2 linked regions of the Acetivibrio cellulolyticus CD2 genome follow. The protein of the gene in region 1 interacts with the protein of each later gene in a pairwise test. Links are inferred from orthologs where the notes say so. Each region holds a gene or a part of one and is shown on either strand. Other genes may lie near its edges.

Region 1 (8,343 bases):
CTGAAGAGATGCTGTCTGAAAAACTGAATTCCATAGTTGATCAGGTAGAAAGAATTAACAAAATAATTGGGCACTTAAGAACGTTTGCAAGGCAATCAGATGACACAAAAAAAGAAGTTGACGTAAAGCAACCTCTGCTTGATGTATTTAAACTTATAGGCGAACAGCTTATAAAAAAGAATATTACTGTAGAACTGGACCTTGCTGATAACCTACCCTTAATACTTGCAGACCATAACAAGCTGGAACAGATTTTTCTTAATCTGATAGGTAACGCCCGTGATGCCATAGGAGAGTTGGAAAAACTTGGCCGAAAACTCAAAAAGGAAAGTGAAGCGTCCGATTGGATTAAATCACTTGATAAAAAAATAACTATCAGGATATATACCAATGAAGAGGATGAAATTATTGAAATATCCGATAACGGCATTGGCATACCTGAATCGATAATAAATAAGATCTTCGATCCTTTCTTTACAACAAAAGAAGTGGGAAAAGGCACAGGACTCGGGCTTTCAATAACCTATGGAATTGTAAAAGAATTTGATGGTACCATAGATGTTACATCAAAGGAAATGCAAGGAAGTAAATTCACAATAAAATTCCCGATTTATAGGCGGAAATCCCTTTAAATCCATTATTTTGTTTGTTAATACGCTTATGAAGTGTTATACTATTTTAAATGAATAGTATAGTAGAAATGAGGTGTGAAATTTGCCTTTCGATGGTGTAGTAGCCAAAAACGTAGTAATCGAATTATCTGATATCCTTGTTGGTGGACGTATAGAAAAAATATACCAACCCGAACAGGACGAAATATTAATCCTTATAAGGACTAAAGGTCAGAATCTTAAATTGATTCTCTCAGCTAATGCCAGCTATCCAAGGATTCATATAACCAATTTATCGAAGGAAAATCCTGCAAATCCTCCTGTTTTCTGCATGCTCCTAAGAAAGCATTTATCTGGAGGCAAGATAATAAAAGTTGAGTTCTATGACTTTGAGAGAATTATCTCTGTTCATGTTGAAGCAGTAAATGAGCTCGGAGATACTACATATAAAAAACTTCTGATTGAAATAATGGGAAAACACAGCAATATAATGCTGCTCAATGATGGAGATATAATACTTGACTCTATCAAGCATATAGACAGTGATATTAGCAGAGTAAGGGAAGTTATGCCTGCAAGGCCCTACATACTGCCACCCGCACAGGATAAAGTGAGTCCTGAAACACTGGATATTGATTCCTTTTTCAAGAATGCAAAAAACCACAGTGAACTTCGTATTTCTAAATATCTTTTAAACAATATCAAGGGATTTAGTCCCCTTCTTTGCGAGGAAGTATGCCATAGAGCTGAAATTGATGGAAGAACTATAATTGATGACTTATCAGATACAGATCTTGAAAAAGTCAAATACAATTTAAATAAGATTATATCAAATATAGCTGTTTCAAGTTTTTCCCCATGTATTGCATGGGCTGATGAGACTAAAAGCAAACCAATAGATTTTCATTCATTAGAAATAACACAATATTCAAATATCGAATATATCCCTTCTATCAGCAGTACACTGGATTTGTTTTATACATCAAAAGACACTGCTGAGAGGCTCGTTCAAAAGAAAAGTGACCTAACAAAGGTTCTAAATAATGGAATTGATCGATGCAATAAAAAAATATCTATTCATCAGGAAACATTAAGGGATGTAGCTGACCGTGAAAAACTCAAGCTTTACGGAGAGCTTCTCACTGCAAATATATATTGCATACCCAAAAACTCAAAGCAAGTGTCACTACTTAATTATTATAGCGAAAATAGTGAATATGTTGATATACCTCTTGATGAAAATATGCTGCCCCAGGAAAACGCTCAAAGGTATTACAAGAAATTCACCAAGGCAAAAAGTGCCTATAGTTTTACAAGCACTCAGTTGGAAGAAGCCTTTAGAGAGCTTGAGTATCTTGAAAGTGTCCTCCAAAATCTTGAAAGTGCAACTACCACTCAAGAAATAGATGAAATAAGACAGGAACTTGTTGAGGTGGGATACGTAAATCAAAGCAGAAAATCAAAAATCAAGAAAAACCTAAAAGCCTTAGAACCTTTTTTATACAAATCATCTGATGGCTTTGACGTTTTTGTAGGTAGAAATAATATCCAAAACGATTTTTTGACTTTAAAAATGTCTTCCTCCAACGATATATGGTTTCATACAAAAAATATACCCGGTTCACATGTAATTGTTAAGAAACAATCGGGGGATGTACCGGAAAATACTCTACTTGAAGCTGCTTTAATAGCAGCATACCACAGTAAGGGAAAATTATCCTCTCATGTTGAAGTAGATTATACTCAAGTAAAAAACGTAAAAAAAACAAACGGTGCGAAGCCCGGAATGGTAATTTACACCAACTATAAAACCATAATCGTAACACCTGATGAAAACAAAATTAGAACTATAAAATATAAAAACAAATAAGGAGTGGCTTTAAAATGTTATCACAAAAAATAGTTAGTAGTCTTTCCAGTTCTTCATGGATAAGGGCCATGTTTGAAGAAGGTGAAAAGCTTCGTAAGATTTATGGAAAAGACAAGGTCTATGATTTTACATTGGGTAATCCAGATCCTGAACCGCCAAAAGAGGTTAAGGAATTTATTAAGAATATGATTCTGGAGGACAAGCCCGGAATGCATGGTTATATGAGCAATGCAGGTTATGAAGATGTCAGGCAAAAGATTGCTGACAGTGTTAGTAAGGAGACGGGTCTCCAGCTTAATTCACAGCACGTTATGATGACCTGCGGTGCTGCTGGTGGGTTAAATGTAGTTTTAAAATCCATTTTAAATCCTGATGAAGAGGTATTAATACTTGCTCCATTTTTTGTAGAGTACCTGTCTTATGTGGACAACCATGGCGGCAAATCCGTTATAATACCTCCTTTGAAAGACTCTTTTGACCCTAATCTTGACATATTAAAAGAAAAGATTACTGCAAAAACAAAGGCTATTATTATAAATTCACCTAATAATCCTTCTGGGCACATTTATAGCGAGGATACTTTGATAAGAATTTCCAAAATCCTCATAGAGAAGGAAGCAGAATATAATTCAACTATTTGTGTTATATCTGATGAACCCTATGTCAAACTAGTATATGACGATATAAAAGTTCCAAGTATTTTGAAGATGTTTAAAAATTCTTTTGTAGTAAATTCCTTCAGTAAATCACTATCTCTTCCTGGAGAAAGAATAGGGTATATTGTTGTAAATCCCCAAATAAAGGATGTTGACCTTGTTGTTGCATGTCTTGCAACCTGTAATCGTTCTTTGGGTTATGTCAATGCCCCTGCTCTATTCCAAAAAGTTATAGGTGCAACACTAGACGCTTCTGTTGATGTTAATATATACAAGGAAAGACGTGATACTCTATATGAAAAACTGGTTAGTCTTGGTTTTTCGTGTATAAAACCGCAAGGAGCCTTCTACCTGTTTCCAAAATCCCCAATTGAAGATGATGTGGCATTTATTCAAAGTGCGCTCAAGTATAACCTTCTTCTTGTACCGGGTAAAGGTTTTGGAGCACCAGGTTACTTTAGAATGGCTTACTGTGTAAGTGTAGAGACTATAAAGAATTCCTTCCCTGCCTTTGAAGCCCTAGCTAAGGATTATAACCTTGGAAAATAGTGCTCAAACAAACTTATCAAAAACGAGAGGAGCATTTAGCCCCTCTCGTTTTTATATTTCTCATCAAATTTTCAATATAAGCTTTTGTTCCAATCAGATTAACTGAAGAATCGAAAGTAACATTTCACTATGTGTCTAATCTCTCGACTTAATAACCATTAGTAAACCTTTTTTTATTGTAATTTCAGCAGTTTCATCCAAAAACTCATTGCTAACTCCCCTGCTTGATCCCATCTCAATATCTTCACAATTCAGCTCATAATACAATCCCTTGGTAGTTATTCCTTCCACAACGTTAGTTAAGGGAAGCAAAGTCAGCTTATACCCCTCTTCGCGCATAACAAAAATTCTGTCTTTGACTAGCATGATCTCATTATGTTCATTGACAATCATACCTTTTATTCCTCTGCTTAGCATCTGCTTAAGCAGAAAAATATTTGCCAATGAGTGGTCAAGTCTTGATCCAATACCACCAATAATAATTATTTCAGTGTATCCACTCTCAACAGCAAAATCGACAGCAATTTCAGTATCTGTCATATTTTTTTCACTTGGGTATTTTATAATCCTTACATTCAAACTGTTTAAATATTCAAGATCTTCTTTTTGTATGGAATCAAGATCACCAATCAAAACATCAGGAACCAACTCTAAATTTCTTAGATGCTTAGCTCCTCCATCAACACATATTATAGACTTCGCTATATTAAAATATTTTTCATGATAGGAGTAATCAATTATGCTCCCACTACATACAATTATTGCAACCATATTAAAAATCACCCTGTAAATTTCCTGCTTATGAAACAAAAATGCCTTAAATGGCATTTTTAGCATTATATATATTCAAAACTTGTTATGTAAAAGCACTATTATCAGAATGCTTTTTCTTTCAGTTCCCTGATTATTTGGGACGTATCTGGTGAATTGAATATTGTAGAACCTGAAACGATAATATTAGCCCCTGCTTCAGTAACCTTGTATATGTTGTTACTGTCAATTCCCCCATCTACTTCTATATCCACGTTGATCCCTCTACATACTAAGTTGTCTCTTAAAGCCTTAATTTTTTGAGTAACAGAATCAATATACTTCTGACCACCAAAACCCGGATTAACAGTCATAAGCAAAACCATGTCCAACTCATCTAAAACCCAATCAAGCGCATTAAGCGGAGTAGCCGGATTTAAAGCTGCAGAAGCCTTTATCCCATGCTGCTTTATCTTCTGTATGGTACGATGAAGATGACAGGATGATTCAACATGAACTGTAATTATATCTGCACCCGCATCAACAAAACTATCAATATATTTATCAGCATCCTGGATCATTAGGTGCACATCAAAGGGCAAATTCGTTACCTTCCTCAATGCCTTAACAATAGGAGGCCCGAGTGTTATATTAGGAACAAAATGTCCGTCCATAACATCGATATGTACTAAATCAGCACCAGCTTTCTCTATTCTTATAATCTCTTCACCCAGTTTCGAAAAATCTGCCGAAAGTATGGATGGTGAAATTTTAATCAATCTTGAACACTCCTTTTCAATAAAAATCTAAGAATACTTTTTTCGTTGTTTTTCCTTTAACATATTGCAAAACTCCACATAACGCGCATGTCTTCCGTAATCTAAAATTCCTCTTTCAAGTGCAGCCTTTACCTCACATTCTGGTTCGCTTATATGCATACAACCGGTAAACTTGCATCTCCCAAAATATTGTCTAAACTCCGGGTAAAAATTTTGAAGTTCACCAGCTTCAAGACCAGATAACTCAAAAGAGCTAAATCCTGGTGTATCAACAACAAATCCACCCGACTTTAGCTCTATAAGTTCTGCATGCCTGGTAGTATGTCTGCCTCTTTCAATTCTGTCACTAACCTTGCCGGTTTCCATTACATATGAATCCAATACTCTATTAAGAATAGTGGACTTTCCAACTCCTGATTGCCCAGCAAAAGCAGTCGTTTTATCTTTTAAAGCACTTTCCAGTTCGTCAAACCCTGTCTCAATTGCAGAACTAAGTGCTAAAACCCTGTAACCTGCTTTTTGATAAGATTCAGCTACATTTTTATATTCCATATCTTTATCAAGGTCAATTTTATTAATACAAATAACAGCGCTTATATCCTTTTGCTCGACAGTTATAAGGAGCTTATCGAGCAGTGTAAAATCCGGCTGCGGTGATTTTATTGCAATTACAATTGCTATTTGGTTTACATTTGCAACCGCAGGTCTAATAAGCTGAGAATCCCGTGGAAAAATCTCTTCGATGTTTCCCACTTTTTCATCTTGGTTTGAAACAGAGATTGATACCTTATCCCCAGGTAATGGAGTAAACGAGTCTTTCCTGAATATGCCCCTTGCTTTGCATTCAAATAGCCCAAACTCGGTTTTTACGTAATAAAACCCTCCAATACCTTTAATGATTATGCCTGGCAGCAATCCTTCTTCCTCCTCTTATAGTGTTTCAAAAAATTACATTATACAGATGCCTTTACACAATACCCTGTTGTAATAACTTTTTTGAAACACCAGTTATAAATTTCTCTTTATTAAAACCTAATATTGCTCAGTAAATTGTGTATATGGTTCAGGTTCACTGTTTAAGAAAACCTTGACCTCTGTGCTGCCGTCCTTTGGTATAGGAATAGATAATGTCAGCGGGAAGTTTGTCTTACTTATAACTTCGCTATACAACTGTTCCTCGGTATTTGTATCAGATCTGGTTATCTTAACCAGAACATTTATAAATTCTCCATACTGATCAGCGTCGGTTAATACTAACTGTCTAGCCACAACTTTATCAGCGTTACCACTGTTACCATTATTATTACCACTGTCACCAGGGCCTTCGGCAGGAATATTCTCTTCCAGATAAATATCTACAGGTTTTCCCTCAACTATACTCTCTCCTGGTTCAGGATTCTGCTTGATTATTTTATCGACAGCATTGGTCTTATCTTCAGGATAAATTTTTCCAACTATTAAATTTTTCTCAGCTAAAAGGTTCTTAGCTTCGCTTTTAGTTCTTCCTTTCAAATCCGGAACCGTTGTTGTTTTAATTTCAGGCCCCTCACTTCTGTAAATTCTTACAGTTTTTCCACGTCTCACTTCATCACCCTCGCCGGGTTCTGTTCTAGTAACCATTCCCTCTGCAACTTCATCACTGTATTCGTCCACTACTTTAGCCACGAGGCCAAGAGATTCAACTTGAGTTACAGCCTCCCGGTAGTCAATATTTGTAAGATCTTTTATTGTAATCATCACAGGACCATCACTCACAGTAAGAACGACCTTGCTGTACCCTCCCTGCTTAAGCTCAGTACCTTTGGCTACATCTTGGGACAATACTACATCCTTATCAACATCCTCATCATTTTTCCTGTTCACTTCAACTTTAATTTCATTGTTTTCCAAATCAGCCTTCGCCTCATAATAGTTCATTCCAGTGTAATCTTTTACAACATATTCGTCCGGCTCTGATAATGTAGGCCAAATAACTGTACCTAGTATAAACCCAATAACCGCTATAACAATTATAGAGGTAGTTATCGCCAGTATAGTAGTAACTTTGTCTTTATCCCTTTTCTTTTCCATTTTGTCTTCACCTGTTTTTTTAGGAGAATCCTTTTCAAGTAATGCTGTTTTTTCTCCAATAGACGGAATCCTTACTGTCGGACTATCATAAACAGTATCACCATCTCCAATAATTATTTCCATATCAGGATTTTTTAAAACCTTATATAAGTGATCCAACATCTCTGAAGCTGACTGATATCTGTTTTTCTGATCCTTTTCTATTGCAGTCATTATCAAATCATTTACACCCTTCGGCAAATCCTTTTTGATATTGGACGGTTCCTCAGGCATATCCTGTATATGCTTAAGAGCAATTGCAACGGGTGATTCTCCGTTAAAAGGAAGCCTTCCTGTGACCAATTCATACAAGACTATTCCTAATGAATAAAGGTCTGATTTCTCATCCGAAAAACCTCCTCGAGCCTGTTCCGGTGAAAAATAATGAACGGAACCAATTGTACTTCCAGCAACAGTTATTGTTGAAGACGTCACAGCTCTTGCAATACCGAAGTCTGTAACCTTTGCGATTCCATCCTTTGTCAGTAAAATATTATGCGGCTTTATATCCCTATGAACTATATGATTCTTATGCGCATGCTCAATAGCAGAACATATTTGGATAACTACATTTACTGCTTCTTTCCAATCCAGCGCACCATTTTGAACTATATAATCCTTTAATGTTATACCATTAACATACTCCATTACTATATAATGCATATCATCTTCTTTTCCAACATCATATATAGATACAATATTAGGATGAGAAAGACTTGCTGCAGCTTGAGCCTCAACTCTGAAGCGTTTAACAAATTCTTCATCTGCCGTAAACTCCGGCCTTAACAATTTAATTGCAACAAACCTATTTAAAAGTTTACATTTCGCCTTATATACAAGGGCCATTCCGCCCCCACCAATTTTCTCTATTAATTCATACCTTCCACCAAGTATGCGACCTTCCATAACAACACCTCTTTTTATGGCATTTTGATATTAAATCTGATCAGATTCAATCAAAACCCACTTCACATATTTAAAATAAAGGATAAAACATACAATATTCTATAAAGATATAT
Region 2 (5,642 bases), 370 kb from region 1 along the record:
ATGCAGTAATCCAGCCATTCCCCATTTATCAATATCTTCTTTAAAATAGAAAGCCAATTCCTTCATAATAGCTTCAACCGAGAGAGAATGCTTGATTAAGTTCTCACTCTTTAACCGTCCTTTTAATTCCTCAAGTGCTTGCTCTCTTTCCATGGGAACCATTACCTCCAATTTATATGCTTATTAAACACGAAAATAAAACCATTGTTAAAACACAGGTTCAGACTCCATAGGTATAACTGAACAACTAAATTAAAGTTGTCTCACATATATATTACTAAAATAAAACTATAATTACAAGAAAAAATGAAGTCTTTCAAAAAGTTTAAAATTTAAAATTTGAGAATAGAAGTGTAGGAAAATAAGTGCGAAATATGTTATTTAGCGCTTTCATTTTCATAAAGGCAACCTTTTCTAAGAATTATCCACTAACTAACCTTTATCAGGTAATTATTACCTACCAAAAAACCTTCAAGCACATAAAATAAAACTGTGGGTTTCCACAGTTTTATCTATTAACATTAGGCATTAATCATAATTTGTAAAGCTATTGAAGTTATAAGAAATCCTATTGCTGCTACAGCAGTCCACTTACCCAAAAGTGCGTCTATAGTTCTTCCCTTATTCTTACCAAAGAAAGTTTCAGCTCCACCAGCTATTGCCCCTGACAACCCTGCTTGTTTACCTGACTGCAATAATACTATTACAATCAATGAGATACAAAACAGCACATGTAATATATTAACCGCTATTTGCATGCTAAAAGACACCTCCTAAGAAATTAACATACTAATTTTAGCATACAGTAAATCAAAATACAAGCTTAACATTAATAATTTTCATAATATATTATTTATTTTTCAAATTAAACCACGCATTAATCCCTAAATATTTGCTTGAACCACCTAATTCTTCTTCTATTCTCAGCAGTTGATTGTATTTTGCAACACGATCACTTCTTGATGGAGCGCCAGTTTTTATCTGGCCTGCATTAGTAGCTACAGCTATATCTGCAATAGTAGAATCTTCAGTTTCACCTGACCTGTGAGATACAACTGCTGTGTAACCAGCCCTGTTGGCCATCTCTATTGCATCTAAAGTCTCTGTCAGGGTACCAATCTGATTTACCTTAATAAGTATTGAATTTGCTACACCCATGTCAATACCCTTTTTTAATCTAGCTGTATTGGTAACAAAAAGATCATCACCTACAAGCTGTATCTTATTTCCTATCTTCTCAGTCAGTAATTTCCAACCATCCCAATCCTCTTCGGAAACACCATCCTCAAGTGAAATTATAGGGTATTTGTTGGCAAGTTCTTCCCAAAAGTTCACCATTTCTTCCCGGGTCTTTCTTATTCCCGTTTTCCAGAACAAATATGTTCCATCCTCCTGATACATTTCTGTCGCAGCAGCATCTATAGCAATTCTAAAATCATTACCCGGTTTATATCCTGCCTTCTCAACCGCCTCCAGTATAACCTGTATAGCTTCCTCATCTGTTTTTAGATTAGGAGCAAATCCGCCTTCATCACCGACAGCAGTACTATAACCTTTGTCCTTTAAAACTTTTTTAAGGTTATGAAAAACTTCCGCACACATCTGAAGAGCGGCTCTAAAACTGTTGGCTCCTACAGGCATTATCATAAATTCCTGAATGTTTACACTGTTATCTGCATGCTTCCCTCCATTAATGATATTCATCATTGGTACAGGGAGCGTCTTTGAGTTTATTCCACCAATATACTGATACAAGCTTACACCTAATGCCTCCGCTGCCGCTTTTGCTACAGCAAGTGAAACGCCCAATATGGCATTTGCTCCAAGCTTTGATTTATTTGGAGTTCCATCAAGGCTAATCATCAAATTGTCAATCGCTACCTGATCAAAAACGTTCATTCCTTCAACCTCAGGAGCTATCTTCTTGTTGACATTTTCAACAGCCTTCAATACCCCTTTCCCAAGGTATCTATTTTTGTCATCATCTCTGAGTTCTACTGCCTCAAAAGCACCTGTGGAAGCTCCTGAAGGGACAGCAGCTCTTCCTAAAAATCCACCCTCTGTCACAACTTCCACTTCAACTGTGGGATTTCCCCTTGAATCAAGTATTTCTCTGGCAAATACATTTTCAATTTCCAAATATTCCTTCATTGTACATTCTCCCTTTTAAATGTAGAATTTTACTTTGGTGTTTCGAACATAATTCTGTTATTTCGCACTAGTATATTCTATCCAACAATACCTGTGTTCAAACATTTTTTTCATTTTTGTTTAATGAATTTAAAAGCAAAACCCTTAGAGCTGAACAAATTTTCAATCAAAATTTACGGTTCTCTTCCAAATGCCAATTTACCAGACACATATAGTGTTACTTTGTTCCACTCAAAATATGTTGTTGAAGCAGAATATGAATAGTCATTTTTTTGATTATATTCGCTCCAGTCATTCTTCGCAAAGCCAACTGATACTTCAGCACTTTCACCTGCTTTAAGTTCGCCCGCTGCTTCGCTAAAACCTATCTCTAAGTATCTGTCCGCAGTACTCTTTTTATTACTTAATGAAACAAAATTTCCGTATACATTAGTAGCACCCTTTGAAAAGGAATCACACCAGAAAGTTTCAGTTTTATTTTCCTCTTTTGTATAATAGTATCTGATTTTTACATTGGATAGCTTGATACTTTGTTTCCCACTGTTAACAATCTTAAACATTGGATATATACTGTCACTATTAGCGCTAGTGTTACCATTCTTATATCTTAAGACAATTTTATTACTTACAACTTTTGATGGAGTACTTAGAGGTTTAGGTGTTGAGGTTTTTCTAGGTGTACTCGTCTTATTTATCAATGTTATTTTAGGCGTTAACTTCAAACTTGGTGTTGGAGTAGGCCTCTTTATAGATGGTGTAGGAGTAGGCTTATATGTTAGTGTTGCTACAGGCGTAGGTGTATTAGTGGGTATTGTTGTGGGTGTAGCTGTAATTGTAGGTGTAAGTGTAAGTATAATCGTAGGCGTCGCTAAAGGTGTTACTGTAGGTGTTTCTGTAACTTCAGGGGCCTGTGGTGTCATTGTTAGTTCGGGTACAGATGCTGTTTGGGTAGCATCAGAAGTACTTGATTCCTTTGCATTACTTATAATGTTTAATTTCACATATAATGAAGTGGTACACACAAATAAGACAAAAATAAAAACTCCTATTATTGTTTTTCTTTTCTTAACATCATAAAACCATCTCATATATTTCCTCCCATAACTGAATTGTTACTCAAAGAATTATTATACTATTTCATATAATTTATAATCAATAACTAATAAATAAAAATTACAATCAAAAAAACAAACTATACATTTAATTACATTCTATGTATTCCACTTGATTGAAAATGTTAATTTCTTCATTTAACCATTATACAAATAGAAAATCTTTTTATTTAAAGAAATTATGTATAGTAATTCGTTGCTAGAAGGATAATTTGTGTCTCTACAAGTCAAATTCTCTTGTCGCTAATTATTATAATTATCAAACAAGTTGGAACATTTTATAAAAATTCTCGTCAAATTAGCTATATACAATACAAGTCATTTTTTAAGGAGGTTGATTTTTACAATGAAAAGGAATATTTTAAAGTGCTTTTCCACTCTTTTGGGCTTACTTCTGCTCATTTCAATGGTTGGGTGCAGTTCAAATGAAAAAAACGCAAATATAAAAGCAGAAGCTCCGTATGAGGATACTAACGTTAAAAGGGAATTCTCAAAAGAATCGGACCTGTCAGTCGAATTAGGCAAAAATACTAAAGCTGATGGAGAGCAGTCAAATGCTTCAACAGCAGATACAAATAATTCAACCGCATTTACAGGAACAGGTGAAACTAGTAAAGCTGTCAACAACTCGATATTAAGCCAAAGAAAAATAATCCGTAACGCAAATATAACAGTCGAAGTTGATAATTTTGACGCAGCTTATGGTAAAATCGAGTTCATAATTGGAAACGTAGGATATGTTCAGGAATCAAAGATAAACAAGGTAAAACAATATGTAGATAATAAGGAATTTCTAGTTACAAACGGAGTCATAATTGTAAGAGTAGACGCCGACAAATTCAATACTGTTCTAAAAGATATAAAAGGCTTAGGCCTTTTGACTGATGAAAATATCAAAACTGATGATGTAACAGAACAGTTCTTTGATGTTGAATCAAGGCTAAGACTTCTAAGATATGAGGAAAGCAGACTTGAAGAATACCTGAAGAAAATCCAAGACCCTGATACCATTTTTAAAACCGAAAGCAGATTAACAGAAATACGACATGAGATTGAACAACTAACCGGAACTCTAAACAAGCTCTCTGATTTGGTTAAGTTATCAACAATAACTATTAATATGAATGAAAAACTTCCCCAATCACTTTCACATACAAAAACCTCTTACTTTAGTCAATTGAAAAACAACTTTTTAGGCAGTCTTAGTGGGGTTGTAGCTTTCCTTGCCAATGTATTGATGTTTATTGCAGCTGCATTTCCGGTTCTATTCTTTCTGGCAATAGTATTCTTTGCAGGTTATTTTATATACAAAAGGTTTTTTAGAAGCAAAATAAAAAAGTCAAAGCAGGTATCTTCCACTGAGAAAAATGATATTGAAACCTGATTGTGTTCATTTAACAAATAAGCTGTGGCATTTTGCTATAGCTTATTTGTTTTGTCCATAAAATTCAAAATATCTCCTTCAATTTCCATCCCTGCGTTTGATCCCTCACTTTGAATAACTAGGTTATTATAATTGTCAAAGAGTTTAATGTTTATATTTGCACAGATGCTTTCAAGAATATTTCTTTCCATAAGTCCATTTTTTGGTGCTCTCAAAGTGCCTCCCTTTGAGTGTTGCGCCTCAATATAAAGAGATTTTTTTCTATCCTTAATTATAATTTTCAATTGCTGCTCCTTATATTTCAAAAGTTCGATCTTAGCACCTGTATAAGTAGCAAATCTGTAAATTTCTTCTTTTATTCTCAAAAAAGCTATAAATCCAATAAAAAAGCTTTTAATCCATGGAATTCTGGCAATAGAAAACATAATCGAAGTGTTCTCCGTATTAAAATGATTACATTGAAGCCATATCCACTCTTTCGGAAATGAACTTCCCCAATCCTTTTCTATATATCCGTAACCTTCATCAAAAGCTACCCGCTCGCCATTACAATTAATACATCCCGAAATATCATGATGAATATTCACAGTTCCATGATAGCATTCCATAAAAGGCACAAAAGAAAACGGACCCATTATTCCTGGACTCATAAGTTTTTTGGGCAGCAAAACAATATTCCTAAACTCAAGATTACCATTTATACAGGTTTTGTCGTTACTTAAATGTAAACACAGCCTTTCCCTGCTAAAGAAATTATCTTCAATAAATATCTCAAAACGGTTTTCACTATATCCGAAGCTAGAAATATCAAATTTGTAATATTCCACTTTGCAGTTTATAGCATCAATTACCTGTATAAACGCATGTGAACTGTCTTTGCTCTTACCATAAGATACTCCCGGTATAATTGCAAGTACATTGCTCTGAGATTTACTTATCAGTTTATAATACCATCCTTCAAAATAATCCCTTTTCTTATATTTTCCCTGATACAT

What was found. Proteins that work in one complex are often made in the same cells at the same time.
Region 2: the proteins of rpe (region 1) and eno interact in binary tests that used the Escherichia coli proteins (3 or more experiments, as listed by UniProt). The link is inferred for Acetivibrio cellulolyticus CD2 from one-to-one orthologs.

Annotation. Positions count from the first base shown.
Region 1 is NZ_JH556659.1:1,109,889-1,118,231, forward strand. What follows is about bases 3,389-6,182. They hold rpe (ribulose-phosphate 3-epimerase), read right to left. Parts: upstream 5,216-6,182; coding sequence 4,562-5,215; downstream 3,389-4,561. Other genes in these bases: ACECE_RS0224880 (pyridoxal phosphate-dependent aminotransferase), read left to right, coding at 3,389-3,686; ACECE_RS0224885 (thiamine diphosphokinase), read right to left, coding at 3,822-4,457; rsgA (ribosome small subunit-dependent GTPase A), read right to left, coding at 5,243-6,130. In the rest of the region: ACECE_RS0224870 (PAS domain-containing sensor histidine kinase), read left to right, coding at 1-632; ACECE_RS0224875 (Rqc2 family fibronectin-binding protein), read left to right, coding at 715-2,481; more of ACECE_RS0224880, read left to right, coding at 2,496-3,388; pknB (Stk1 family PASTA domain-containing Ser/Thr kinase), read right to left, coding at 6,248-8,230. UniProt on the Escherichia coli protein: Catalyzes the reversible epimerization of D-ribulose 5-phosphate to D-xylulose 5-phosphate.
Region 2 is NZ_JH556659.1:739,666-745,307, reverse strand. What follows is about bases 1-2,868. They hold eno (phosphopyruvate hydratase), read right to left. Parts: upstream 2,152-2,868; coding sequence 850-2,151; downstream 1-849. Other genes in these bases: ACECE_RS0223170 (cellulose binding domain-containing protein), read right to left, coding at 2,325-2,868; secG (preprotein translocase subunit SecG), read right to left, coding at 522-758; ACECE_RS0223185 (HDIG domain-containing metalloprotein), read right to left, coding at 1-153. Outside these bases: more of ACECE_RS0223170, read right to left, coding at 2,869-3,239; ACECE_RS0223165 (DUF4349 domain-containing protein), read left to right, coding at 3,610-4,647; ACECE_RS0223160 (tocopherol cyclase family protein), read right to left, coding at 4,683-5,642. UniProt on the Escherichia coli protein: Catalyzes the reversible conversion of 2-phosphoglycerate (2-PG) into phosphoenolpyruvate (PEP). It is essential for the degradation of carbohydrates via glycolysis.